DNA from 3 places in the Cellulosilyticum sp. WCF-2 genome. Region 2 is predicted to be linked to each of the others. Evidence: riboswitches for the same ligand, from Rfam matches in the RefSeq annotation. Region 2 holds a riboswitch; each other region holds the start of a gene.

Region 1 (8,218 bases), 1.5 Mb from region 2:
TTGAGAAGGTATATAGTATTCTTTATCTATAGTAGCCTCTATAAAATCTTTAAAATTAGTTTTGTCTAATGCATAAATTGTTTCCTCGACAATATAATCTTCTATGACTTTGCATTGACATACTAGTCGCATATCCTTCTTTACAAACTGTGCTAGTTCTAGCTCATTAATTACTTGTGCGTGGTTTCTATTATAAAGTTCTACAGCCCAATTTAATTTAACAACGCCATATAAGTTTAGTATGCTTATAATATGTCTTCTCATAGCGCTATTTAGTTTTATTTCTTCCATAATAGGAACCATATCTATCTTTTTATAAGCATCTTTAACTAAATCTGCTACTATTAACTGGCGCTTTTTATCAACCTCTATAAGTTGTACCAACTCTAATTCCATCAAGTTGTAATAGCATTCTAATTCATCTTCATTATCTATTACCTTATTTTCATTAAAAAGTGCTTCGAAATTTTTAATATCTATTTCATCTAACATAGGTAGAATCTCTGGCATCTTTTGAGGAATTGCTTCAAGTAAAGCTTCTATTAATTCCGCTTTTTTTAATTTGTATGCTCCTTTGATTCCATATAATTTAGCTATTTGTTCTAGCTCCTTTTTTCCATATGATAATTCCATTACTATCTCCTCTTTAAATCCTACAATTTCACAAAGTATTTTCATTCTAACATATTATATCTCTATAATCAAAAATCCCTTATAGGATGTTTTTGGAATCTCATCTTATAAGGGACTTTATTAAGTTCACAAATTATTCGCATGCATTACTAATAATATAGTTTACATCAACCACTCTATTGTTAGAACCATTGAGCTCTGCTATGACAGCATCAAATATAAAATCTATAACTTTCTTTGTATCACAGGCATAGAGCATAACATTCTCCCCTGTTACAGTTTCTAATACCAGGCTATAAATTATTATATCTGCACGATGTGTGAATTCTATATATAATTTACATCCTTCATAAAGCACTCTTTCTTTTAAAATTAGCATTGTATCTCCCCCTCATCTTACGTTTAATATAGTTCTATGGTATCACATTTTTTAAGTTATACATATCCTATTCTTTATATTAAACTTACTTTTTTTAATCTTAAATCCTACTATGAATTAATCAATTTGTCATTGGAAACTTAATACTCATACATCTGCTAAGAGAATAGAAATAGAACGTTTATACTTCTCTCTTTTTACACTTACAATAGTATATAATTTTCAGATATACATTGTTTTTCCACAGATTTATGTTAAACAAACGCCACTTATCCACTAGTTATCCACATTTCCTCTTTGTTATGCACAATTGTATACAATCGCATTCTTAAAGTCTTTCTTTAATATAAAGTGGTTCTTTAACCATTTAAAGTATTACTTTTATTAGTTTAATATCTAACTTAAATAACTTTAGTATCAATCAAAGCATCATGTTGATAGCTATGATTTGCCATACTTTATAAGTGCAAACTTAATAGCAGTATACGTAACTTCTTCAGGTAACATTTCTTTAATCGGTTTAAGCAGGGTAGCACCACACTCTTCAATAGCTTCTATAATTTGTTCCTCATATTCTGATGGTATAAACTGTGTAAAATCTATCGGCAATCCTTCTTGGACACATTTTATAAGATGATTTTCCACTGTCATCTGAGTAAGATTTCTTTCATCAGCTATTTCATGAATTCCCTTTCCCTGCATATAAAGCTCATAGGTTAATTTATGACTATCTCTAGGTGATGATTTCTTTGGTATGGTATTTCCATCTAAAGTAGCTTCTCCCTCCAGATTAGATAGTGGTTCGGAATGTTTCTTACTTAATGAAGCTAACGCTTTACTAATATCTATATTATTCTCATCTACATAAGTTTTAATAATGGCTATAAAGTCTTGGCCATATTTGTTTAACTTATGTTCTCCTACTCCTGATACTTGAAGAAGTGCTTCATCTGTTGTAGGATATCTACTGCTCATTTCCTTTAAAGTGGTGTCTGGAAATACCATAAACGGCTGAATATGCTGTTTATGAGCAATATCATATCGTACACTTCTAAGTTTCTCAAATAAAACTAGGTCTACCTTTGCATCTAATCCAGATCTACTTCTTACTGGTGTTGTTTCTTTGACTAAAATACGCTTAATGGTGACTGGCTTTTTTCCCTTTAATACTTCATAACTCGCTTCTGTAAGCTGGATAATAGGATATTGGGTGCCTACTAATTGTAAATAGCCCTCTGCTACTAAAAATGAGATTAATTCTTTAATTGTATCTTTTGGATAGTCCTTCATTACTCCATAAGTAGTAAGTTCATTAAATTTGAAGCTTTTGATTTTTTGAGTATTTGATCCCTTCAGTACATCTGCTACCTGAGTACTACCAAAACGTTCTTTCATTCGTTTAACGCAACTCAGGATTTTTTGTGCTTCTACTGTGATGTCCGATTCTTCCGTATCATTATTACAGCTACCACAATGATGACAATCTTCTTCTAGGGTTTGCTGACCAAAATAATTTAAAATATAGTTTCTAAGGCAACTTTCAGTATTACAGTAATCAACCATGCTATTTAACTTGTCATATTCTATTTGTCTGCCCAATCCATTAGCATTTTCAATTAAATAACGATTAGTCATAATATCTTGTGTACCAAAAAGTAAAATACACTGTGCTTCTTCTCCATCACGACCCGCACGACCTGCTTCTTGATAATAGCCTTCCATATTCTTAGGCATATTATAATGTAATACGAATCTTACATTGGGTTTATCTATCCCCATTCCGAAGGCATTAGTCGCAATCATCACTGATACTCTATCATATAAAAAGTCATCTTGATTGCTACTTCGCTCAGCTTCACTTAAACCCGCATGATATTTTGTACATGGTAAACCTAACCTAAGTAGTCTTTCATAGAGATCATCTACACCTTTTCTGGTTGCACAGTAAATCACACCACTTTCACCAACATGTTCTCTTAGATACATTTCAGTTTCGTGAAGTTTATTTTCTGGCTTTCTTACTTCAAAATAAAGGTTAGGTCTATCAAAACTACTGGTTAACTCAAATGGTTTATTGAGTTCTAAAAGCTTAATAATATCTTCTTTGACGAGGGGCGTCGCTGTTGCTGTAAAAGCGGCTACAATCGGTCTCTTAGGAAGAGCGTAAAGTATTTGACTAACTCTTCTATAACTAGGTCTGAAGTCATGTCCCCACTGACTCACACAATGGGCTTCATCCACTGCAACCATAGAAACAGGAACCTCCCTTATTAAATCCATAAAACTCTCAGTCTCTAGACGTTCTGGTGCTACATATAAAAGCTTGTATGCTCCCATTCTAGCATTGGCTCTAATTTCTCTAAATTCTTTTGTACTTAGAGTAGAATTAATAAGCTCTGCTTCAATGCCGTACTCTTTAAGTGTATCTACTTGATCTTTCATCAAAGAAATAAGAGGAGAAATAACAATAGTCACTCCATCCAATAAAAGTGCTGGTACTTGATAGCATATGGATTTCCCCCCACCAGTTGGCATAATCCCTAATGCATCTTTGCCTGATAAGATAGCCTGAATCAATTCTTCTTGCCCAGGTCTAAAGGCATCATAACCATAATATTTCTTTAGTATATTTAATGGATTCATTTTACTTTCTCCTTCTTTTCTCTATTTATTGTTTCGAAATACTCTACTCTCACCCATTCTTAACAGTATAATCCACGTCTCTGAATGTGCCATAATCTTAAATATAGCCTTGTTCTCTATTTATCCATTATAACCATAATGACGCACCACTTAAACATATAAACTTTTTCCCTCTATTTTATATTGTCCTATTCATTATTTACTAGCACCGGTGAATTGTACGGCCCTCCTAGATTAAATAAAACACTCATTTGACTACTTTATAAATTTTATTATAACGGTCACTTCTATTTTTAATCATTAAAATTCGCTGTATTGCTTGCTTCACAATTTATTTTATTACTTATTTTCACTATATAATAATTCAAAAATATTTTTCACTTAGAATTCTTGATGATTATTTTAAAGCTATTTCTATTTCTTTACTTTAATTCCATAATAATTCAATTGACACTAATCACTTTACATAATATTATATTTACATATGAATATACTTGCTTATCACGAGTGGCGGAGGGACTGGCCCTATGAAGCCCGGCAACCTGTATAATATCAAGGTGCCAAATCCAACAGTAAACAAACTGGAAGATGAGTATAGACCGGTCAAAGCCTGAGTTTATACTCAGGCTTTTTTGCGTTTAAAGGAAATCATCTATTTTAAAAACAGGAGACACAATGAAAAATAACAAAACACTTTCTATACGTACAATTGTAGCCATAGGAATTGGATCAGCAGTCTTTTTAATCTTAGGACGTTTTGCTTCTATTCCTACGGGGATTCCCAATACAGAAATTCAAACAGCTTATGCTTTTTTAGCATTAATGGCTGTGCTTTATGGCCCTCTAGCTGGTGCCTCTATCGGATTCATCGGACATACATTAAAGGATATTACAGCTTATGGGTCACCATGGTTTAGCTGGATTATTGCTTCAGCCGTAGTTGGACTCATTATTGGTTTTTCAGTTAAAGCCTTAAAACTTCAAGATGGCTATTTTGGTAAAAAACAACTCATCCTCTTTAATTTATTCCAAGTTATAGCAAATGGAATGGCTTGGGGGATTGTTGCTCCTACTTTAGATATACTCATTTATGCAGAACCAAGTAATAAGGTTTATATTCAAGGAGCAGTATCTGGAATCTCTAATATTATAACTATCGGCGTATTAGGTTCTATTTTATTAGCTTCTTATGCTAAAACTAGAATCCAAACCGGAAGTTTAAAACTTGAAGACTAATATAACTTGCGTTCTAAATGTCTATTACAACTTCAAAGCTGTTTACATTTAGAGCTCATTATCCAGAGGCTACAGTTTATAATATTGTATCTTGAAGATGATTAAATATTATGAGCGATAGTCAATAGATACAGAAAGGAACAACTATGAAAAAACCTGTTATTGAATTTAATAACTTTAGCTTTCAATATAGAGTACAATATGAACCTACTTTAAAAAACATTAACTTAACTATTTATGAAGGTGAAAAGGTACTCATCTTAGGTCCTTCTGGTTCAGGAAAAAGTACCTTAGGTGCTACTTTAAATGGCCTTATTCCTTTTAGAACAGAAGGTACATCAACTGGTAGTTTAAAAATCAATGGTAAAGAAACTGCCAATCTTAGCCTATTTGAACTTTCTCAAATGGTGGGGACGGTTCTTCAAGATCCTGATAGTCAGTTTATTGGACTTACTGTAGGCGAGGATATGGCCTTTAGCCTAGAAAATAAATGTATCGCACAAAATGAGCTGAAGACAAAAGTAAGTGAAGTAGCTTCTATTGTAGAGGTAGATGATTTTCTAAATGTGGCACCTCACTCTTTATCTGGCGGGCAAAAACAACGTGTTACTTTAGGCGGTACCCTTGTAAGTGATGCCGATATCTTGCTTTTTGATGAACCTTTAGCTAGCCTCGATCCAGCTACTGGTGAAAAGGCTATTGACCTAATTCATCAAGTACATGAGCAGACTGGTAAGACTATTATTATCATCGAACATCGTTTAGAAGATGTTTTACATCGACCTATAGACCGTATCATCGTTATGAACCAAGGTCATATTCTATTAGATACAACCCCAAATCGATTATTTAAAGAAGATACCCTTAAACAAAATGGTATTCGTGAACCACTCTATATTACAGCACTTAAGTATGCGGGATGTGATCTTAAAGCTTTTGATAAAGTTGAACCTTTAGATCAAATTAATCTTAAAGGATGTAAAGAAAAACTTGAAGCTTTTATGAATAATACATTAGAAATTAAAGACAAAGTTAATGATGATGTGCTACTTGAATTTGAAGAAGTTAACTTTAGCTATGATAGAAGTAAAGCTTTACTTAAGGATATTAACTTAAAACTTTATAAGGGTGAGATGCTAAGTATCGTAGGCAAAAATGGCGCTGGTAAGTCTACACTTTCAAAACTGATTTGTGGTTTTTATAAACCTACTAAAGGTAGACTACTCCTTAAAGGACAGGATATGAAACACTTAACCATTAAAGAACGCTGCGAATCTATCGGTGTTGTACTTCAAAATCCAAATCAAATGATTTCTAAACCAATGCTTTATGATGAAGTTGCACTTGCACTTCGTAATCAAGGTTTACCTGAAGCCGAAGTAAAAGCACGAGTTTATGAAACACTTAAAGTATGCGACCTCTATCAAATGCGTAACTGGCCTATTTCAGCACTGAGCTTTGGTCAAAAGAAACGTGTAACGATTGCTTCTATTTTAGTAAGTAAACCCGAAATTCTTATTTTAGATGAACCAACTGCCGGACAAGACTTTAAGCATTATACAGAGATGATGGAATTCTTGAAGTCACTTAATGATGAAGGCATTACAATCATCATGATTACTCATGATATGCATTTAATGTTAGAGTATACAGATCGTGCTATTGTTTTAGCCGATGGTGAAATTTTAGCTGATAATACTGTGACTCATGTGCTTACAACTTCAAACATCATTACACCAGCTCATCTTAAAGAGACTTCTTTATATTCACTTGCAGTTAAAGTAAAACTTGAAGACCCTAAAGCTTTTGTTCAAAGCTTTATTAAAGAAGATAGAAGGAGAAGAAATCTATGCCAAATGTAACGCTCGGATATCTTGAGGCAGATTCCCCTATTCACCGTTTAACTGGAGCTACTAAACTAATCTGTTTAATTTTTTGCTCCTTAACTGCTATGCTTACTTATGATACAAGAGTATTAGCTATGTTACTTATATTGAGCTTAATTTGCTTTAAAGTATCTCAGATTAAGTTTAAGGATGTGGCTTTTGTAGTTTACTTTATATTAGCCTTCCTTTTAATTAATAATATTGCTATTTTTATTTTTTCCCCTATGGAAGGTTGTAAGATTTATGGTAGTACTACAGTATTATTTAAAATAGTAGGGCCCTATACCGTAACTGTAGAGCAATTATTCTATCAGCTCAATGTAACACTTAAGTATTTTGCAGTTATTCCAATTGCTTTATTATTCATTGTAGCTACTCACCCAAGTGAATTTGCTGCTTCTTTAAATCGTATTGGAGTAAGCTATAAACTTTCTTATGCAGTAGCTATTGCCTTAAGATATATTCCAGATGTCCAAAGAGATTATAGAGAAATTGCTTTTGCAGCGCAAGCAAGAGGAATTGATCTATCTAGTAAAGAAAAACTAACAAAACGTATTAAAAATATGAGCACCATTTTGATTCCACTAATTTTTAGCAGCTTAGAACGTATTGAAACCATTAGTTGTGCTATGGAACTTCGTTCTTTTGGAACTCATAAGAAACGTACTTGGTATAGCAGTAGGCCTTTTGCTAAAAGAGATTATATTGCTATTGTAGGAGTCGTTCTACTATTTTTAGCTTCTTTATGGATTACTATGAAAAATGGTAGCCGCTTCTATAATCCTTTTGTATAAAATCATTAAAAGAATTTATTCAGAGGCATAATAGCTTCTCACTGACTATATAAATACAGGTTGCCTCAAGATTTTGAGGCAACCTGTATTGTGTTTTCTTTTATATTATCCACAATTTGTTTTGTTTTAATAAGTACTTATCCCCTTTTTCTTTAGTTTTCCACTGAATAACTTGCACTCACTGCTCCGCTTACAAAAACTATTATATATATCTTTTTGTAAGGTAAATTATAGAACAGCATTTTTTCTAACCTATTAAGTCCAATATATCCATTACAAAATGAATACAAAAGAAATGATACACCTTACTCCTCTAACTTTATATATCCTGTAAAGGTATTAATATTAAATAACCTTACTAGATATTTTCAAACTTGCTAAGCTAGGAGGTCATTTCTCCTTGCCTCTCTTTGTAGATCATTAAGCTTTATTATTATCTTCTCTAGCATTTGCCTATTTAACTCACATAAGCTTTCATCTAGTTCAAACGGGCTTCCATTAGTAATAGCATTCATACCTAAGCATGCAAAACATGCTGTATGTGCAAAGCACTTACTGCACTTCTCATTTTCTATTTTATTAAACTTTAAATATCTACTTATCATATATTCAAATTGTTGCTCATCTAATACATTCTCGTTATAAAT
Region 2 (8,218 bases):
TTCATTTTCTCGCCTCACTTATCAAGTTATACTTTATTTAATATAACATCATCCTCTTAAATAATCAATACATGTGTAAAGACACCTACTAAGTCATTTTGTTGAATTCAAATTTCTTCCTATTTAATGTTATTAATCTCATAGCATGGTACTAAATAAAAAAGAGCTGTTGTATTAACAAATAAAATTGCTAATACAACAGCTCTCTATCATTAATTTAAGCTTACCACTGAACCTTGGTACTTCTCTGCAATAAAGTCTTTTACTTCCTTGCTTCCTAAAGCTTCAATAAGTGCTTTAATATCTTCTCTATTTTCGTCGCCTTCACGTACAGCTAAAATATTAGCATAAGTTTGGGCCATTAAAGAATCTGCTGCCTCTTTTGCTAGAGCATCCTCTTCTACATTAAGTCCACCTTGAATAGCATAATTACCATTAATAACTGCAAAATCCACATCTTGAAGTGTACGTACAAGCTGAGCTGCTTCAATTTCTACTATTTCAATGTTACGAGGATTTGAAGTAATATCTGTTTTAGTTGCTGCTAAACCTGCTGACTCATCTACAGTAATGATACCTAAATCTTGAAGAAGCATTAAAGCTCTTGCCTCATTAGTTGTATCATTGGGTACCGCAATTTTAGCTCCATCTTTGATATCATCTATACTAGATGATTTTCCTGGATAAATGCCAAATGGCTCATAGTGGACAGCTGCTACTGATACAAGATGTGTACCATTCTTACTATTAAAATCATCTAAATAAGGTTTATGTTGAAAATAATTAGCATCTAATTCTTTATTTTCAAGTGTTAGGTTAGGCTGCACATAATCTGAAAACTCCTTAATTTCAAGATCATAGCCTTTTTCTTTCAAAATAGGTTTTGCTACTGCTAGAATCTCTGCGTGTGGTGATGTAGATGCTCCTACAACAATTTTATTACTTGCTTCACTTTTGCCACAACCTGCAAGAAGTGAAAGTGATAATACAGCTACCAAACTTAAAGTTAATAATTTTTTCATTTTATTTCCCCCTGGTTTTCATTAAGATTTATTTTCTTTTATCTTGCTTTGTTGCTATTTTCATACCTATACCTTGAATACATTGAACGATAATGACTAATAAGATTACCGTTACTAACATCACTTCTGTTTGATAACGATAAAAGCCATAACGAATGGCAATATCTCCAAGACCACCACCACTTGTAAAGCCAGCCATTGCTGAATAGCCTAAAATAGTTGTAGCTGTAATAGAAGCACCTATCCATAAAGAAGGTTTCGTTTCAGGTAACATCACTTTCCAGATAATTTGAAAAGGTGTAGCTCCCATAGAAAGAGCTGCTTCGATAATGCCGTGATCTAATTCTTTAATAGAAGACTCTACCATTCGCCCGATAAAAGGGGCTGCTGCTACAACTAAAGGTACAACAGTTGCTGTTGACCCTATAGTGGTTCCCACCACCCATCTTGTAAAAGGTTGAATAAAAATAAGTAGAATCAAGAAAGGTACTGAGCGTGTTATATTGACTATCACATTTAAAATGCTGTTAAGCCATTTACTAGGCAATAAATTTCCTTTTTCTGTAACAACTAAGGCTATACCCAAAGGTAAACCTATCATATAAGCTAATAAAGTAGAAAATAAGGTCATGTATAAGGTCTCGAATATCCCTATTGTAATGGTTTTAATCATTTCAACATCCCACATTTTACATAACCTCCTCTACAATTAGTTCTCTTTGTCTTAAGTAATCTAAGACACGCATTGCTTGACTTGTATCCTCTGGCAATTGAAGTACCATTTGTCCCATTGCTTTATCTCCTACCTGTTTCATATCTGCATAGATAATATTGACATGAGCCTTACACTCTAAAATCATACTTGCTATAGCTGGATCATAAGCTGAACTGCCATCAAAAATAATGCGTGCACATTTCGTGCCTATGTACTGACTAGGTGGCATGCCATTTGGATAAACGAGTTGCTGCCCTACTTGACTTTGAGGATGAGTGAACACTTCTTCTACTGTTCCAACCTCTACAATTTGACTATCTGCAATAATGGCAACATGAGAACAAATCTCCTCTACAACCTTCATTTCGTGGGTAATAATAACAATGGTAATACCAAACTTCTGATTAATTTCTTTTAGCAATGCTAAAATAGATTGAGTTGTACTTGGGTCTAAGGCCGATGTGGCTTCATCACATAAAAGCACCTTAGGATTAGTAGCTAATGCCCTAGCAATGGCTACTCTTTGCTTCTGCCCTCCTGAAAGCTGTGAAGGATATGATTTCGCTTTATCACTTAACCCAACTACCGCTAATAACTCTTTAGCTTTTTCTCTTGCTTCTTTTTTCTTCATACCTGCAATTTCTAATGGAAAACAAACATTATCTTCTGCTGTACGTTGCATCAACAAATTAAATTGTTGAAAAATCATACTCATAGACTGTCTGGCTTTCCTAAATTCTACCGCACTTAATGTACCTAAATCTTTTCCATCAAAGTATACTTTACCTTTGGTTGGCTCTTCTAGATAATTAATACATCTTACGAGGGTACTTTTTCCAGCGCCACTCATACCAATGATGCCATAAATGTCTCCTTTATAAATATCTAAGTTAACATCTTTTAATGCCGTGAATGTTCCTTGATCTACTGAATAGGTTTTACTTAAATTCTGTAAAGATATAATTGGCTGATTGAATACTTTCTCCATTTTTTCCTCCTTCTAGAAACAAAGTAAACCTCTCTTATTTTTAATGATCACTAAAAATAAGAGAGGTTTACTTTGCTTTGATTCATCCGCCCTTATCTTCCAGAACCTTAGGTTCTGCAGGAATTAGCACCTTTCACTTAAGTGTGGTTGCTGAGGTATCATAGGGCCTGTTCCCTCCACCTCTCTAGATAAGCTTTTCTATTGATACTTAGTATAATCATGTTAATTTGAAAAGTCAAGAAATAATTTCTATTTTTTTCTAATCATCTTTAATTTGCTTTCTACTAATGCTAATACTTCTAACGCATCTTCCCTGCGGCTTACTACATCATAGCGATCCATATCAATGACTACAACTTCACTGGCATGATAATGACTCATCACCCATTCATCATATCCTTCCCATAGTTGTCTATAATAAGCTTCAAGCTGTGCATCTAATTCATAGCTTCTACCACGTTTCATAATACGCGATAGCACTGTTTCAAATGATCCCTTTAAATAAATCATTAAATCAGGTGCTTTCTTAGGAAGTTCCTTTAACTCTTGCATCATATTATCTAACAAACGATCATACATTTGAAATTCTAAATCCGAGATTCTTCCTAGGTCATTATTAACTTTAGCAAAATACCAATCTTCATAAATACTACGATCAAGTACGTTATTATCATGATACAATGCACTTTTAATACTTCTAAAACGTGTATCTAAAAAATGTAATTGTAATAAAAAGGGATATCTTTTCTTTTCTATTTCTTCTTCACTTGAAGTATAAAAAAGAGGTAAAATTGGATTATTATCTACACTTTCATAAAATACTTCCGTTCCAAAATGCTCTCCTAAAAGCTCTGCAACACTGGTTTTTCCCAGACCTATCATCCCACCAACAACTAGCAACATTCTTCACCTATCCTTCTCACTTATCTCAAAACAACTTCTTCTATCATAAGTGTTTACATAATCATTGTCAATTGATTGATAGGCATGTTTCATTTGGACTTATTTTCATAACATTATAGACTTACTTTTAAAATCATAACCTTCTGCTATTGCTAAATCACCTATCACCTATTTACAATTCTTTATTATCTATTATCATGTGATTACATCAAAAAACTGTGTTTAAAAGCTCTCACTTTTAAACACAGTTTTCTATCTTACTTCCAATCTTTCAAAATGTTGATATTACTTGCTTCATAAACTGTATCACGCCTAAAGTTACCAGTTTCTTCATCATAAACACAATCAAATGTCATCATACCTGCTCCAGCTTTATACTGAACTAATACATGTACTCTTTCATAATCGTTATAATCTATATAAACTAAATATTCTAAGCCGCCTAATTGAATATAACTTTTTTCAAATAACGGATAAATATCATCACCTTTTTTGACAACTAAGGTCCAAACTTGGCCATCATCTAAAAAATAACTGCCATCATCCGTTATTTCTCCTTGACAGTAGACCTCAATGGTTTCATTGCTACCATCTAAATCAAAATCTACATCAAAACTACTAAAACGATTTAAACCTTCTAAATATGTAGCATCTTGAATAGGTGTAATCATTTCGCCTGAATGGGGCATCCCCATATCATCTGTTTCAAGCTTTAGATATTCAATACCTTCATGACCATTTTTCCCATCTTCAGCTATAACATAGTCAATACTTTTATTTTTGTAGGTCACTGTAATCATAATCTGCGGAATACCTTCTGGTCTTACAGCATACAGAAGTAGACCATAACCTTCTGGTGTTCCTTCTTTTGCATATAAGGTATCTTTTGCAATAAAGCGTTCACCTGTATACTCTACTTTGCTAATTGTAATTTTTGAACCGTTATATTTGGGTATAATCATTAGATTATCTTTTGTATCCATCTGTTTATAGGTTTCTACCTGAGGTAAGCTATTGATGGCTTCCTGATCTGGCGCATTAATAACTAGCCCTAGTTCAGTAATATTGTTATTATATTTTTCAAAAGCGCTATTATAGCTACTTTCTGTTGTTTCTGCTGTGGCGGTAGGTGACGGGCTTTCAATTTCCTGTGTTGGCTTTGGCCCATTCTCCCCATTACAACCTACTAAAAATGTACTTACAATTAAACTCATAATGAGAAAAACTGCCCATTTTCTTTGCTGTCTCATTGTCCATCTCCCTTCCTGTTATTGCGACTTTATATACTTCCTCTTATTGAATCTTACCACTAATCCTAGGTTTATTCAACACTATTCTAGTCAATATGCCTATCCCCTATGAAAATCAGCACTTTTTCTAATCATAAATAACTTTTTATCTCTTAGAAAAAACTCATTACACACCCCATAATACCACCAAGTAAAGCGCCTAACCATACTAGCCTATTAAGTTCTTTATTCATAATCTCAAGAATTAAATTTTCCATTTCTAAAGTATCAAATGCCATAATGCGTTCTTCTATCATCTGAGCTAAATCTAACTTTTCAAGAGCAGTACTAAGCCCATTCCTTACCAAACCTTCATAAGATTTAATGACTACTTTTTTGATGATGTCTCTATAGGGATCTAGCTTGGTTACCCAATCTCCCACCGAGGTTTCTTTCAGGTTATTACTTTCCTCCTCTACAGCTTGTCTTATAATTCCTTCTGCTTCATCTACAATCATTTGAGAAATAGCCGGTTCAATCTTATCACCTAGACTATCTAACATTTGGTCTTTTACTAGAAAACTCATAGGTCCTAATAAGTGGCTTAATGCACCACCTTTTAACGTTCCTATTAATTTATCTACAATAATCTTGCCTAGTTCCATATTAACAACCTTTGTGTAAATAAGAGAAGTGGCATTTTCTTCGGCTTCGCATAATAAAAAAATAGCCCTTTCTTTACCCAAAAATTCGTTTCCTATTTCTCCTAATTTTTTGTCATTAGCTTGGTACGTGTCAATATAGTAGTCTACCTTTTCTTCTAATCTCTCATATATTTCTGGTTTTAATAGTGCTTTTCTAAATACTTCTTCATTTAAAAGCTCTCTACTCACTACTCTTCCTATACTTTTGGCAAGACGTTTTTTTTCTTTTGGAATAACTCCTGGCGTAAAAGGTAGTGTATAACCTCCTATAGTAATTGGATTTAATGGTCTAAATAACATCTTAATGGCAATACCATTTGTAATATAACCAATAATAGCACCTACTAAAGGGCCTAACAAAAAGTTCCAGTTCATCTCTTTCTCATCCTTTCCCTATGTATCTTTCATAAGCCTGTTGATTCTAACTTATTTTCTTACTTATTTCTAGTATTTCCCTTTTATTTACGACTCATACTTTATTTATCAATTAGTTTGTTTATACCATAGATTTATTAAAATTTCATGAAAATAAAGTGTAAAATAAAAGAGAAAGTATTCCCTCTATAAAGAATACTTTCTCTTTTATTTACTAATCTAATTTAACACACTAGGATGCTACAAAAATCTAAAGCTCTCTACAATACTTTCATAAATAGCCTGGGCCCATTTGTTTGTAAAGGCCGTACTATTAAGCAAAGCTGCTTCTGCTGAGTTACTAATAAATCCTGTTTCAATCAGTATTGCTGGCATATTGCTTGTACGTAAAACATATAAGTCTGAACGTGCTTTAATCCCCCTATTAATCATGCCACATTTATTAACTAAAGCGTTTTGTACAATTTGAGCCACTTGTTTTCCTCTTGTATCTGTAGTACTAGGGAAGTACAGTGTTTCCGATCCTCTAATCGAAGCTGAAGCTGAATTATTATGAATACTTACAAATAAATCCGCCTCGATATCATTCGCTAAAGTTGTTCTAAATTGGAGCGTCGGATAAACATCTGTTTCTCTTGTCATATAAACTTTAATTTGTGAATCGGCCTCTAATAACTTATAAAGTGCCATGGCTTGCTTATAGTTAATCCCTTTTTCTGTTATACCATTACCTACTGCTCCACTATCAGAACCACCATGACCTGCATCTAACACAACAATTTGATTATACTTTTCCTTTGGTCTAACCATTTGTAATGAAATTTTCCCATCTGATTCATAGAAATTATACGCATATACCTTTTGGGTTACTACTGTGATTTTAGTTGTTCCATTAGTAGCAACTTGTATTTTATTAATTCTTGTATCATTAATAACCATGTTATTATTTTTGAGGACACTGCTATAATCTTTGCCAAGATCAAATACTAACGTCTTATTACGATAATCATCTGTAACTTTAATAGCATTCTTATTTAAGCCAGGTATGTTAAAAAGTTGAATGGTAGGCTTATCGCCTGATACATATACTAAACTGTCTGTAACCTCTTCTACTGGAGGCACTTCTGTATAAGCAGATAAAGTAAGCGTTGCTCCTTGATAATCGCTAGTTAACTGGTAATCCACTTTTCCCTTAAGCCAAATACTACCTTTAACTTGATTGTCTTCACCGTTAATAGTTACCTTGTCAATATAGCGGCCATTTAATTGTGTCCAATTAATAGCTGTCTCTATTGTTGTATGCGGAACTGTAAAGTTTAATAGATTTTCTTTTTCATTATAATCTAGAATAATTTGATCTTTACTTAAGCCTTTATAATATAAAGTATCTGCCCCATTCTTTTGCATATATTTAATTTGTTCAATCTTTTGATTACTAAGCTGAATCATAATGCTACTTCTATCTTCACTGAACCCTGCCTTTACTAAAGCGCCTGATTTTAAATCCAGTACAACACGCGTTGTATCAGTTGTAAATTGACTAGTTCTAATATTTTTAATATAAGTATTATTAATAGGAGAAATAGTGTTACTTAATTGACTTTTACTATTTCCTATATCAATAATCACTTTGCCTGCTTGTAACTCTATTTTTGCATTTGAAATAGGTGAAGCTGCGCTAATAAAAGTCGTATGTTGACCATTATTTTCATTCACTGATACTTCCATTACCTTCGTTTGACTGTATGATGCAGAAGGAAGCTTAATTTGGTGCTTGTTAGACGTCCCTATGTATTCTTCATTAGATATACTTGGCTTTTCCTCTTCTACTGGCGGTTCTTCTTCCACTGGTGGTTTTTCTTCTTCCGTTGGCGGTGATGTTGGTTCTGTAATAGATACCTGACGGTTGCTGCCATTCCAATCTACAATAAATCCTAGTTGCTCACTAATAAAACGAACTGGAATCATTACTTTATCATTAATAATCTTAGCTGGTACATCTAAGCTCACCGTTTTACCATTTAACCAGACTTCCTTCTGATTAACTGTTAAAAGCATGGTCGTATCCTTATATGCCACTGTTACTTGTTTTGCTTTTGCATCCCAGCTTACCTTAGCCCCCATTGGTGTAAATACTTCTCTAGCTGGTACTAACACCCTTCCTTCTAGTTGAATCGGATCCATTGTTGTTGCTATTTTATTGCCATTCACATAAAGTGATATAGCTGGTAAATTATATTCATGTGCCTTACCATCATATACAATAGTAGCAGCTGTCGTTG
Region 3 (8,218 bases), 1.2 Mb from region 2:
CTTTACCACAAAGCTTTCTTTAGCACTACCGTTTTCTCCTCCTTCTTCTCCAGGTGTACCGTAAACCCTTATCTCTCCGCCTAATTCCTCTAACTGCTTACTAAGGGCAATGGCGCTAAATGTACTTATTGTACCAATGAGATTGTGCCCGCAGCCATGTCCAAGACCTGCTAAAGCATCATATTCAGCTAAAAATGCTAACGTTGGTCCCGCTTTCTCAGATTTTTTAACAGCCGTAAAACCTGTAGGATGTCCAGCTACATCTCTAGTTACTACAAAACCATGTTCTTCTAATTTCTCAGACAAAATGCCACTGGCAAAATACTCATGGTTAGATGTTTCTGGGCGAGCAAATATTTCTTTTGCAATGGTCTTATACGCTTCTTGATGCTCATTAATATATTGAAACAAACTATTCTTTTTGCTATTCATAAGCTTCTCCTCCTATTAAAATACAGGGCTGTTACAAAACGAATGCTTTCTTTCATTCTATTTTGTAGCAGCCCTATTTCTCTAAATTGCCACTCATCTATTAATTAAACTAATCACTATTTAGATTCTACCATACTGGGATATAAGCACCACTATAAATTTCTTCAATTGCCTTTTTGGTTTCATCTGTATGGTAGACTTCCATTATCTTCTTAAATACCTCTTTGTCTTTATCCTCTGTTCTTACTGCAATGACATTAAAATATTGCTGTGCATTTTCTTGCTCTGGATCTTCTCTATAAATGTAATCATAGATGCCTGCATCTGTTGCTGCACCACCATTAATAGCTGCAAAGTCTACATCTGCCAAAGAACGTGGGATTTGTACAGATTCCATTGAAACAAATTCAAGCTTCTTTGGATTCTCTGCAATATTCTTTGTAGTTGGTGTCACTTTGTCTGTCCCATCTAAAGTAATAAGCCCTGCTGACTCTAAAAGAAGTAATGCTCTTCCGCCATTAGTAGCATCATTTGGAATAGCCACAGTTGCCCCATCTTTAACTTCATCTAAGCTTTTGATTTTGTTTGAATATAAGCCAAGAGGTGCAATAAATGTATAGCCGATTGAAGATAAGTCTAAGCTATGTTCTTTGATGAAATTTTCAAAATAAAGTTCATGTTGGAAAGCATTAAGGTCAATTTCACCGTCTGCTAAAGCAAGATTAGGTTTAATATAATCAGAAAAGCTCACTGGTTCAAGTTCAATATTATACTCTGCCAGCCTTTCATTGATATTATCCCACAAGCGAAAATCTGTACCATTTACCCCAATCTTAAGAACTGTTTTTTCCCCACTATCTGTTTTTTCTGTCTGAGTAGTATTACTTGCCTCATTGCTTGCTGGTTTTCCTGCCCCACATGCTGAAACTCCTAATGCTAATACACCTGTTAATATAATAGATAATAATTTCTTTTTATTCATTGTCATCTCTCCCTATCCTTTTTATAATTTATTATTAATGAGCCAATTTTTTATAGATGAAATCTCCCACTCCCTGAATCAAATAAACTAGGAGTAAAATAATAATAATGGTAACGATCATAATGTCTGTCTTAAAGTACTGATAACCATATCTAATAGCAAAATCGCCAAGTCCGCCTCCACCAACAGTTCCAGTGATAGCTGAATAACCAATTAAGCTAATAAGTGAAACAGTAATGGCTAAGATAATATCTTTTCTACCTTCTACTAAAATTACTTTCGTAATAATCTTCCATGTTGAAAATCCCATAGCCTCATAAGCTTCAATAATACCTCTATCTACCTTAAGAAGTGCCATTTCTACTTGTCTTGCTATAAAAGGAAAGCTGGCAACTACCAGTGGCACAATAGCACCTTTAACACCAATGGTTGTTCCTACAATCATTCTAGTAAGTCCTGGGATAGCTGCTATAAGTACAACAAACGGTATAGACCTTAATGTATTTACAATCTTAGAAACAATGGAATAAACTAATTTGTTGTCACAAATATGGTCCTTTGAAAAAACAAGTAGCATGACCCCTACTGGAATGCCTATGAGTGAAGCAAATAGACCTGATACAGAAATCATGATCATTGTTTCATTAAAAGCCTTTCCTAGCTCTGCTGAGTATTCAATTACATTAGGTATTAATTGCTGTAGCATGTTTAATCACCTCCACTTTTGTATTCAATGTTCTATAGTAATCAAGCGCTTTTTGTATCTGCCAATCATCACCTCTAAGCTCAACTATAAGGCTCCCTACAATGCCTGTATAAAGATGCTCAATATTCCCAAATAAGATATTAACTTGAATATCAAAGTCTCGTTCTAACTTTGAAAGTATAGGTTCATGAGCTACTTCACCATAAAAGTTAAATTTGCATACCATACCTGTAAACTGTGTTAAATCTTCTTCGTTAATGATGGTTCCTGAAGAATGGGCAACAAAGTCTTTGGCTACCTGACTTTGAGGACTAGTAAAAACTTCTACAATATCTCCACTTTCAATCACTTCGCCCTTCTCCATAATGGCAATGCGGTTACAAATGCTTTTTACTACTTCCATCTGATGCGTAATGATTACAATGGTAATATTCAGCTTATATCTAATTTCCTTTAGAAGCTGAAGAATAGATTTGGTTGTGGTAGGGTCTAGAGCGGAAGTAGCTTCGTCACATAGCAGAATCTTTGGATCACTGCTTAGTGCCCTTGCAATAGCTACTCTTTGCTTTTGCCCACCACTCAGCTGATTAGGATAAGCATATTTTTTATCTGTTAGATCTACTAACTCTAGTAAGTTGTTGACCTTTTCTTCAATTTCTTTTTTATTCCACTTTAAATTTTTAAGAGGCGCTGCAATATTGTCATAAACATTAATACTGTTCATTAAATTAAAGCCTTGAAAAATCATCCCGATATTACTACGCACTCTAGACAATTCTTTTTTATTCATTTGAGTAAGTATGGCGCCGTCTACCTCTACTTCTCCTTCATCAGGCCTCTCTAGTAAATTAATGATGCGAATGAGCGTACTTTTCCCTGCCCCACTATAGCCAATTACTCCGAAAATATCGCCTTGTTCTATCTCTAAATTAATATCCTTTAGTGCTTCAACCTTTGTACCCTTTGTATGAAAGGTCTTATGTATATGACTTAATTTAATCATATTTTTTCCTCCCCTCTTCCTAGTTTTTTTCTAGAATACCTGCATTGTCTTCTGGCATTAACCTCAAAAATAGTCTTTTTAAATGAGCAATTTCTTTGAGCTGTTTCTTTGTAAACACATAAGGAAGTTGTCCTTTTTCTATGTTGTTTATCAGTTTAATGAAATCTAATAATTTAATTTCCTTATATTTTCCCTTTTCATATTGCTTAAAGATATAATAAGGAAATACCTTTAAATCGCTTATCACCGTTACTTCTTTTTCCTTATGGATTCCTTTAGTCAATTCAATCTTTATTAGAATCCCAAGTAAAGCATTCAACGTATTAAAATCTCCTACCAGGTTGCCTAACGAATAAGCAATCAGTCCTGTTTTCCTAACTCCTTGTATTGGATCTATGAAGCTATACTTTTCAATAGGCTGCACGACATGAGCATGATTGCCTATAATAATATCTACGCCGCATTCCTCTAATACCCGATGTCCCATATCGATGATGTTTTGAATAGGGTAGGATTCAAATTCTAAGCTCCAATGGAGACAGGCAACTACAATGTCAGCATTCTTTTCCCTAGCAATTTGTACATGTTCCTTCACTAAATCTAGCTTTTCTCCCGGGTTATTCAGCTTGACATGGTTTACTAAATATGGCTTTCCCTCTGGCACTTGATCACCGTTCAGAGTAAAGGTATAAGCTAAGTATGCTACCCTTACCCCATGCTTTTCTATGATGGGAATGTCTCTTTGTTCCTCTATACTTCTAGCTGTCCCAACCTGTTTACAGCCTTTTTTATCAATCAATTCTAAGGTTTCAATAAGCCCTGATTCTCCTTGATTTAAACAGTGATTATTAGCTGTAGAGAAAAAATTAATCCCTCTTCCACCATGTAAATATCTTTCAAACATACCTAGTGTTCCATTAAGCTCTGGCGTACTATTAACACTTCTTGGTGCATTCTGAACTGGTTTAGAAGAAGCTATAGGCGTTTCCAAATTAGCGTAAATGCTGTCTACTCCATCAAAGTAAAAGTCTTCTACCTCATCCCAGAAATGCTCGGTTGTCTCTGGTGTTAACTGGTCTCCTGAAAGTAAGTCTCCACCCGCTGTTAAAGTAAATTTCCCTGTTATCTCAAATGCCTCTGGTAATGAAAATGTAAGGTCTTGCTTTTTAAAATAATCCTCAATTTGACTACCTTTCTCTGCTCTTTCAATCTGCTTTATGTAATACTTATATTTCCACCAATCAAACTCCCCTGGCTGCAAATTACTAAAGTCCCCCTGCACATTTTGGGAATATCTATAAGTATCGCCTTTGATTACTCCTAATAAGCGATATTTTAATTTTTCAGCTGCTAGCGACATTTACTCCACCTCCCTGTTGTTTTAGAAACTCCTTCATCTGTAGAAGATCGTTCTAACCTATATATGTTTTACTATATAAAATACAAAAGCTACTTTCTTATTGATAAGAAAGTAGCTCAAATAAAGCAGAACTCACCTTCTTATCTTCTCAAACTCAAAGTTTTAATTACTCTACGTTTGTAGGAATTAGCACCGTGTACACTTATGGAATGTCCGGTTGCTGGGCATCATAGGGCCTATCCCTCAGCCTCTCTCGATAAGAAACAGTTTTTTATTTCTGTGTTTTTATTTCTTAGTGTTTTAATATGTTTTGTAGTATATATTCTTCGTCGAATATTGTCAATAAAATTGCTTATATTTAAAATATAGTTTTTTCCTATAGCTAGATATTGATTTTTCAAGCTTTTGAACCTCATGTATTGATTTTACTTGGTTTTTACAACTATGAATTTCCACATTTTTAATTCCTAGTATTTTAGTAATAGATTGTTTCTGACACTATAAGTTACTTTTTGAATGAAGGTTTGAAAGCATATTTTATAAATACAAAATTTTTATGAAAATATTAAAAAAATACTTGACAATGACATTTAAGAAGCCTATATTATAAGTGTAATTAGCACTCGACCAATGAGAGTGCTAACAAAACTATAAAAAGGTTTCTTAAAGGAGGAGTTTATATGTTTGGATTAACACCATTCAATCGTCAAGCAGTTCAAAGGAGCAACAACGGATTTGTAGACTTTTATCATGTAATGGATGACTTTTTTAACAATGATCTTCTCAACTTAAGGGATTTTAAGTATGACACCTTTAAGGTAGATATTAAAGAAGATGCTAATGGCTATGCTATTGAAGCAGAGATGCCAGGCGTAAAAAAAGAAGACATTGCCATCGACTATCAGAACGATCAACTGATTATAGCCGTACAACGAAAAGAAGAAATGAATGATGAAAAAGATCAATATATCCATCGAGAACGTCGCATTGCTTCTATGCAGCGTGCGATTAGCTTAAAAGATGTTAAAGTAGAAGGCATTACAGCTAAACTAGAAGAGGGTATATTAAAGATAAATATTCCAAAAGAAGAAGTACCCAAAGCAAAACGATTAATTGAAATCCAATAAAAGTTAAGACTTAGAGGACTACTGCACCAAATTGCAGCAGTCTATTTTTATTGTATAGGAAAGCAGGACTTTCCTATACAATAAAAATAGAGAGCTAGATAGCTCTCTATCACAATATTTCTTAATTTACTCACTCAAAAAAGGTGAAAAATCTATTTCTTTTTTATAGGAAGCCAAAACTTAAATTCTACTGGTACCTTCGAGGGATTGTCAGCTAAAAACCATTCCTTCGAAAAAAGATGTTCTTCTAAATAATTTCGACCGTCAAAATCCACATCATAGCCGCCCATATCCAACATACACTCATATATAGTCTGTGATGATTTTTTCATGGATAAACCTATATCTAAAGTTCCATCTTCATTAAATTCATTCAACACCACATCACCCACAAGAAATAGGCCTTTAGGTGCATCACTCACCTTTGCGCCTAGCAAAGTTGTATTGAGTCCTTCTTCCCCATGCAAAACCATTTGAGCCTTATATTCATGAAAATCATTTTCTTCCCCTGTTGGGTGATGTCCATTAGGTACAAAACCTATATATCTCCTAGCTTCATAGTCATTCAGATTTTTTACAGCCCCCTCTCGTAATTGATTCCATGCCAAAGTTTCAGGTCTGTCACAATTTACTTGAAAGGAAACTACTTTCATATGATTTAATTCTTCAATACGAACTAATGATTTTGAACCAGTCATGATACTACCTCCGTCAAACTTGATTTGGAAAGTGATTGGCTGATATTTTTTGGCTATTCCCAGCTTTCGGACAATCGTTGGCGGCATACCATGAAAAGCTTGAAAAGCTCTCGTAAATGCCTCTGGAGATTCATATCCGTACTTATTAGCTAAATCCACTACCTTTATATCAGTATTTTTAATATCCTCACCTGCAAGAGACATTTTTCTAAACCGCACATAATCTCCTATTGTTAAATCTGTCATGAATGTAAACATTCTTTGAAATCGCGTCAAAGAGCAACAGGCAACACGGGCAACTTCGCAATAATCAATTTTACCTGTTATATTTGACTCTATGTAATCCAAAGCATCATTCATCTTACTTAACCATTCCATCACCAATTTCACCTCTAACAGCAGTATAACTCAAGTTTTCAAAAAGTACCTTGCAAAAAAAATCAGTTGATGCAAGACTTCTGCTTTCTATAATAAGACTATTCTCATTATAGCATATAAGGATTTTGTTCTTCGCATATTTAACTCCATTTTTATAGGACTTTTAATGTCTTATTATAATAAAAAAGCTGTAGATTTACTCTACAGCTTCTTTTTAAATATAACAAAAAGACTTTCTTTTGCTTTGTGTAATGCTGATTTCTATTCACTACTTATTATTTTTTAACCACATGATGGCACTATAGGCATGAATCGCAGCTCCCGTAGGTAATATTTCTTCATTAAAGACAACCTTTGCACTATGCATAGGCTCACCATATAAATCATTTTCGGCTTTTGAACCAGCACCTAACATCATATAAACACTTGGTACTTCATATGAATAAGAAGCAAAATCTTCTGATCCCATACCACCTGACTCAAATAATACTACTGACTTTTCACCTACTAAGTCCTTTACATAGTCTGTTATTTCATGTGCTAAGTTATTATTATTAGTTAGTGGTGGTACAGAAGATAGTTCTATTAATTCTGCTTCGCCTCTAAACATCTTAGCTGTAGAAGTTACTATTTCATTCATTCTGTTAAATATAAATTCGCCTATTTCTTTATCTAAACTTCTAATAGTACCCTCCATAATAACCTGGCCAGGTATGATGTTTGCTGCGTCTCCTCCAACAAACTTTCCTATAGTAACAACCGCTGATTGAGTAGCTGATACTTCTCTAGCTATAATTTCTTGTAAAGATAGATAGATATGAGCAGCTATATTGATAGGATCCACGCCTAGCTCAGGCATTGCCCCATGACAGCCCGCTCCTTTTACAACAATTCTAAATCTATTACATCCTGCTATACTTGTTCCTAAGCCACATAATATGACATTTGAAGGTGTGCCCGAGTGAACGTGCATCGCCATGGCTGCATCTACCTTTGGATTTTCAAGGACGCCTGCCGCTATCATTTTCTTAGCTCCAGTAAAGCCTTCTTCATCTGGTTGAAATACTAATTTTACAGTTCCTTCTATTTGCTCTTGATTCTCTCTAAGTAATTTGGCAGCACCTAAAAGCATAGCCGTATGCATATCATGCCCACAAGCATGCATATAACCATTAGTTGACTTAAAGTCACATTCTGTCTCTTCAGTTACTGGTAGTGCATCCATATCTGCCCTTAACAAAAAAGTCTTTCCTGGTTTATTCCCCTTAATTGTGGCCACTATACCACTTTCACATATCTCTTCCGGTTCATATCCCATAGCTCTTAATTGCTCTATTACAAATGCTTTTGTCTTTGGCAACTTTGCACCCACTTCAGGATCACTATGAATGGTTCTTCTATAACTTACTATGTCATCTTTTAATAATTTAGCTTGTTCAATAAACTTATTCATCATTCTTTCTCTTCCTTTTATTTGTATGAGATTTCCTTATTATTCTTTTGCTTTTAACAGTCTCTTTTAGTATGATATT

What was found. A riboswitch is a leader RNA that binds a small molecule or an ion and turns the genes downstream of it on or off. The one in region 2 is predicted to bind S-adenosylmethionine.
Region 1: another riboswitch for S-adenosylmethionine. It lies ahead of EKH84_RS03500 (ECF-type riboflavin transporter substrate-binding protein); the one in region 2 lies ahead of EKH84_RS10475 (methionine ABC transporter ATP-binding protein).
Region 3: another riboswitch for S-adenosylmethionine. It lies ahead of EKH84_RS05145 (CapA family protein); the one in region 2 lies ahead of EKH84_RS10475 (methionine ABC transporter ATP-binding protein).

What each region holds. Positions count from the first base shown of each region.
Region 1 is NZ_CP034675.1:792,849-801,066, reverse strand. It holds gene EKH84_RS03515 (Rho termination factor N-terminal domain-containing protein) at 1-633, opposite strand, end outside; gene EKH84_RS03510 (hypothetical protein) at 767-1,012, opposite strand; gene recQ (DNA helicase RecQ) at 1,454-3,655, opposite strand; SAM riboswitch class I at 4,151-4,250, shown strand; gene EKH84_RS03500 (ECF-type riboflavin transporter substrate-binding protein) at 4,331-4,891, shown strand; gene EKH84_RS03495 (ABC transporter ATP-binding protein) at 5,038-6,753, shown strand; gene EKH84_RS03490 (energy-coupling factor transporter transmembrane component T family protein) at 6,741-7,571, shown strand; gene EKH84_RS03485 (radical SAM/SPASM domain-containing protein) at 7,949-8,218, opposite strand, start outside.
Region 2 is NZ_CP034675.1:2,341,998-2,350,215, reverse strand. It holds gene nadA (quinolinate synthase NadA) at 1-5, opposite strand, end outside; gene EKH84_RS10485 (MetQ/NlpA family ABC transporter substrate-binding protein) at 213-1,022, opposite strand; gene EKH84_RS10480 (methionine ABC transporter permease) at 1,051-1,710, opposite strand; gene EKH84_RS10475 (methionine ABC transporter ATP-binding protein) at 1,712-2,725, opposite strand; SAM riboswitch class I at 2,815-2,920, opposite strand; gene EKH84_RS10470 (deoxynucleoside kinase) at 2,975-3,628, opposite strand; gene EKH84_RS10465 (hypothetical protein) at 3,886-4,878, opposite strand; gene EKH84_RS10460 (DUF445 domain-containing protein) at 5,031-5,936, opposite strand; gene EKH84_RS10455 (N-acetylmuramoyl-L-alanine amidase family protein) at 6,177-8,218, opposite strand, start outside.
Region 3 is NZ_CP034675.1:1,161,282-1,169,499, reverse strand. It holds gene EKH84_RS05165 (M20 family metallopeptidase) at 1-432, opposite strand, end outside; gene EKH84_RS05160 (MetQ/NlpA family ABC transporter substrate-binding protein) at 560-1,414, opposite strand; gene EKH84_RS05155 (methionine ABC transporter permease) at 1,449-2,120, opposite strand; gene EKH84_RS05150 (methionine ABC transporter ATP-binding protein) at 2,098-3,123, opposite strand; gene EKH84_RS05145 (CapA family protein) at 3,143-4,483, opposite strand; SAM riboswitch class I at 4,621-4,746, opposite strand; gene EKH84_RS05140 (Hsp20/alpha crystallin family protein) at 5,164-5,610, shown strand; gene EKH84_RS05135 (helix-turn-helix domain-containing protein) at 5,763-6,686, opposite strand; gene EKH84_RS05130 (M20 metallopeptidase family protein) at 6,955-8,139, opposite strand.